One region of the Shewanella aestuarii genome, then DNA from elsewhere that is predicted to be linked to it. Evidence: riboswitches for the same ligand, from Rfam matches in the RefSeq annotation. Region 1 holds a riboswitch; the other holds the start of a gene.
What was found. A riboswitch is a leader RNA that binds a small molecule or an ion and turns the genes downstream of it on or off. The one in region 1 is predicted to bind thiamine pyrophosphate.
Positions count from the first base shown of each region.

Region 2: another riboswitch for thiamine pyrophosphate. It lies ahead of thiC (phosphomethylpyrimidine synthase ThiC); the one in region 1 lies ahead of HBH39_RS07170 (TonB-dependent receptor).

Region 1 covers NZ_CP050313.1:1,579,922-1,582,395, reverse strand. The annotation lists gene HBH39_RS07170 (TonB-dependent receptor) at 1-786, opposite strand, end outside; TPP riboswitch at 846-954, opposite strand; gene HBH39_RS07165 (YcfL family protein) at 1,078-1,473, opposite strand; gene HBH39_RS07160 (PaaI family thioesterase) at 1,510-1,989, opposite strand; gene HBH39_RS07155 (PaaI family thioesterase) at 1,982-2,474, opposite strand, start outside.
Region 2 covers NZ_CP050313.1:2,193,305-2,195,778, reverse strand. The annotation lists gene kdsB (3-deoxy-manno-octulosonate cytidylyltransferase) at 1-581, opposite strand, end outside; TPP riboswitch at 793-892, shown strand; partial or broken gene thiC (phosphomethylpyrimidine synthase ThiC) at 1,077-2,474, shown strand, end outside.

The DNA.
Region 1 (2,474 bases):
GCCATTATCAAAATTAGCATGCAGTAAAGTTAAGTCGGCTTGTAAGTCATCAGTAGCATACCAACGTAATTTTGCTCTTGCAGTAAACTCATCACGCTGATTGGTGTCATCTCGACCTAAATAGGTATTGTCTCTAAATCCATCCTGAGAGTGTTGTTCCACAGATACCCGATAAAGTAATTTACCCGAATCAACAATCGGGCCCGAAGTAAAACCAGAGAATGTTTGTAAGCTATCATCACCTAAGCTGACTTGAACGCCATGCTCGAAAGTATCCGTAGGATCATTACTTTTTAGGTAAATTAAACCAGCAAGTGCATTAGCGCCATATTGCGTCCCCTGTGGGCCGCGCAACACTTCAACCTGCTGCATGTCGTACATGCTTGACACCATACCTAGGCCAGATAGATCAATATCGTCAACAATAAAACCGACTGAAGAATTCGGTGCGCCTTGATATTGCTCTTGTTCACCCACGCCACGAATTTGAAAATACTTAGGGCGCGAGCTACCGCCTGACCAGTTAAAATTGGCAATTGAATTTAGCACATCTTCAAAATGCTGTGCGCCTTCATCTTCAAGCTGCTGCGCATCAATTACTGTCACGCTAGAAGGCATTTTGTCTAAGCTGATATTACTAAAATCAGCATTAACAACAATCACTTCCATTTTTTCAGCTTCAGGAGCAACACGCTCAACCGATTCTGTTGCGGCGTAAACACCTGTGGTAGAAAGTATTGAGAGAATAGCAATCGCAAGTGGCGATTTAGGTTTTACAGAATACATAGGACCTCAAAGATTTATTTTGAGATCCGGCAAGTAGCGATAAAGAAGTGCACATCCATTGTTACGAAGTGGCCCATTCCTACGCCGGTATTAGCCGGATCAGGTTCTAAGGGTTCATCGAATCGATATCTCAGTCTTCCTGTAGCGAAGACACCCCTTGGCGCGACGGATTATATCTTAATTATTACGATTAAACAGACAAAAATCATACTTTTTTATAACACTAGCGAATAAAGCCGACACAAAACAGCCAGCAATAAATGCTGGCTGTTAAAAGATAACTTAGGCAACTTAATTTGAAAAAGCTTTACGCACGTATACTTCAAACCTCACCGCGGTCGCATTTGGCGCCACAGCTGCAACTTGCAACTGTTGTTTACCGTGCAACTTGACTGACTTCCAGCTTGTAGCCTCATCTTCAACAGTCAACCCATTAGCATCAAACCAAGTAAATTTGTATTGAATGCGTAAATCAGACGCAACCAAACTAGTTAACTGCGCTGATGCTTGAATTAAATCAGCGGCTTGTTTAGATATCACATTACTCACAGCCACTTCACGAGCAAACGAAGTGTTATCTACTCGTACTTCACCTTGAGAATTAACTGAAACTCCCGCGGTATGATTTGCACAGGCACTTAAAAATAAGCATAGGGTCAATAGCAAATAGTTTGAAAATTTGTTCATAGTGCCTCCATTCAAAAGTCAGTATCAATTAGTCTGCTATTCAATTAAAAAGTGTGCTCTTGCGGTTGCAATTAACTGCTTACGATTTGTTTGCCAACAGTTAATACTAACATTAGCCACTCGACGCCCTTGACGAGTAATTTTACACTCTGCGAAGGTGTCTTGATGCAAGCCGGCACGTAAATAATCTATTGAAAAATCAACGATTTTAGGTACCTTTTTAGCTTGCATAAATACCATTAATTGCACAATCGCAGACATTTCCATAAATCCAGCTATCACGCCACCATGAATAGCGGGTAAGATCGGGTTACCAATGTTGTCATCCTTTGCAGGCAGCTTGAACACCATTTCATCGCCAAAACGCTCTACCGACATCCCAATAAATTGTGAATAAGGTACTTTTGCTAATAAATAGCTGTAATCATTGAGCTCAATGGCACGCTTAACCACGTTTCTTACATCCATGATTTCGCTGCTTGATGCGTTAATTTGCTCAGTAGTTAAATCAGTCATGCTTGACCTCCGTAACATTACCCATCAAAGCTTGGCGGAACTCTTCACCCACCATTTCTGGGCTGATCCGCATAAACGAACCCACTGCATGGGCAATAGGATCATCAATGCTACTTTGATAGGCAATCGCACGGGTAAACGCCACACTGGATGATAAACGATAACACTCAGCAAAGGCATAAACTGGTTTATTAGGCTCTGCGGGTCTCATGTAGTCCACTCGTAAATCTAATGTAGGAGATATTTCGAGTGACTTATATTTATCTAGGATCGCGCATACAACCGCGGTTCCACAAGTGGTATCGATTAGCGTGGTGATCACTCCTCCATGGATAACACCAGTGTCAGGATAACCAATAATATCTTGGCTATAAGGCAACTCAATTAACACATGATGTTCACTGGCCTCTTTTACTGATAACCCTAGACGGCGACAATGAACTAACTGATTAACAAAACGGGTTGCAACGTCAGTTAATGGAAAA
Region 2 (2,474 bases), 610 kb from region 1:
AGTTTTGCAAAAGCATTGACGAAGCGGCGAGTATAAGCATAAACCCCAATATGTTTGTAAACAGGGTATTCATTGGTATCACGACCAAATGGAATACGAGCTCGAGAAAAATACAAAGCATAATGATTATTATCAAAGACCACTTTGACATTCATCGGATCGTCTAATTCGCTTTTATTGGTGATCTCAACACCTAAAGTGCCCATTTCAAATTCACCAGGATGCTTTTTAAATAGCGTGACTAATTGTTCAATCGAAATAGGGTCAATTAAGGGTTGATCGCCTTGCACATTAATCACTAAATCATCGTCTGCAAGCCCTAAGTGTCCAATGGCTTCATTGATGCGGTCGGTTCCAGAAGCTGCATCTGGACTGGTCATCACGACTTTTCCGCCAAAGCCTTCAACGGCTTGTTTAATGCGTTCATTGTCGGTTGCAACAAAAATATTATCGACACCTTTTGCTAAACTCGCACGCTCATATACGTGTTGGATCATGGGTTTACCATTAATAGGTGCTAATGGTTTTCCGGGAAAACGAGTAGAGCCATAGCGTGCAGGAATTAACAGAGTGACTTTCATTAATAAAAACCTATATTGACGGTAAATATAAAGCGCTACAGAGGCTTTATTTTTAAGGATAAACAACATTATATACCAGTGAATAACTTAGTCAGTAATTGATAAGAAACTTTTTTAAAAAGCAAGGTAATGTTTGATATGCGGTAAAAGTAATCAAACAGGACTAACCAGTTAGCACTTGTTATTGTGAATTAAATCTGATTATACTGCTGCCATCTTGTCGGAGTGCCAATAAGGCTGAGACCGTTAATTCGGGATCCGTTGAACCTGATCAGGTTAGAACCTGCGTAGGTAACAAGCATAATAATCTTGTGTGATTATTCATGCGTAAAACGTAAGTGGTTTTACCATGCCCACTTATTTTATCCGTGTTTATTCCTTTAGATTATTGACAGCAACTTGAGTCGAACACTTATTAATGTGTTTTCATGTTGCTCGCTCTCAACATATTTCCTCCAGACAAGCAACTTTCACTCATTTAATTCGAGGTTGCTCATGTCGAATCGTCGCCAAACCCGTGCCAGCGCACAAGCTTTTATCGATAACTTAAAACCGCTACAACACCCTAATTCTGAAAAAATATATCTGTCCGGCAGTCGTGATGATTTGCGGGTAGGGATGCGCCAAATACTGCAAACAGACACCCTAATAGGGGGCGATGAACAACACCAATCATGGAAGCGAATCCGCCGATTAAGGTCTATGACTGTGCAGGCGCTTATTCTGATCCGCAGGCAAACATCAATGTGCGTGAAGGCTTAGCAAAGCTAAGGCAATGCTGGATTGAAGAGCGCGATGATACAGAACAACTCGACAATGCTAGCTCGCATTTTACTCAGCAAAGATTAGCCGATGATGGCTTAGACCATTTACGTTTTGATGCGCTAGTGCCGCCGCGCCGAGCTAAAGCGGGTAAACGGGTGACCCAAATGCATTATGCTCGCCAAGGGATTATTACTCCTGAAATGGAGTACATTGCCATTCGCGAAAACATGGCAAGACAAGAAGTGACCGATACAGTGCTAACGCAAAAAGCGCAAGGCGAATCTTTTGGCGCTGAAATTGGCCCGTTGATCACCCCTGAGTTCGTGCGCAGCGAAGTGGCAAGAGGCCGAGCTATCATCCCGCTGAATATCAATCACCCTGAATCTGAACCTATGATTATTGGGCGTAACTTTTTGGTTAAAGTGAACGCCAATATTGGTAACTCAGCGGTGACATCTTCAATTGAAGAAGAAGTCGAAAAACTGGTCTGGTCGACGCGTTGGGGCGCAGATACCGTGATGGATTTATCGACAGGGCGTTATATTCATGAGACCCGTGAATGGATCATCCGAAATTCACCCGTACCCATTGGTACCGTCCCAATTTATCAAGCGCTGGAGAAAGTGAATGGCGTTGCTGAAGATCTTACCTGGGAAGTCTTTAGAGATACCTTGATTGAACAAGCCGAGCAGGGCGTTGATTACTTTACCATTCATGCTGGGGTGCTGTTACGTTATGTACCGATGACAGCAAAACGCTTAACGGGCATTGTGTCCCGTGGCGGTTCGATAATGGCTAAATGGTGTTTAAGTCATCATAAAGAAAGTTTTTTATACGAACACTTTCGTGAGATATGTGAGCTTTGCGCAGCGTATGATGTGTCGTTGTCTTTGGGGGATGGCATGCGTCCAGGCTCGATTGCCGATGCTAATGATGAGGCTCAATTCGCAGAATTAGAAACCTTGGGTGAACTGGTGAAAATTGCTTGGGAATATGATGTGCAAACCATCATAGAAGGCCCTGGGCACGTGCCAATGCAGCTAATAAAAGTGAATATGGACAAGCAACTTGCCCATTGTGATGAAGCGCCATTTTATACCTTAGGCCCGCAAACAACCGATATTGCAC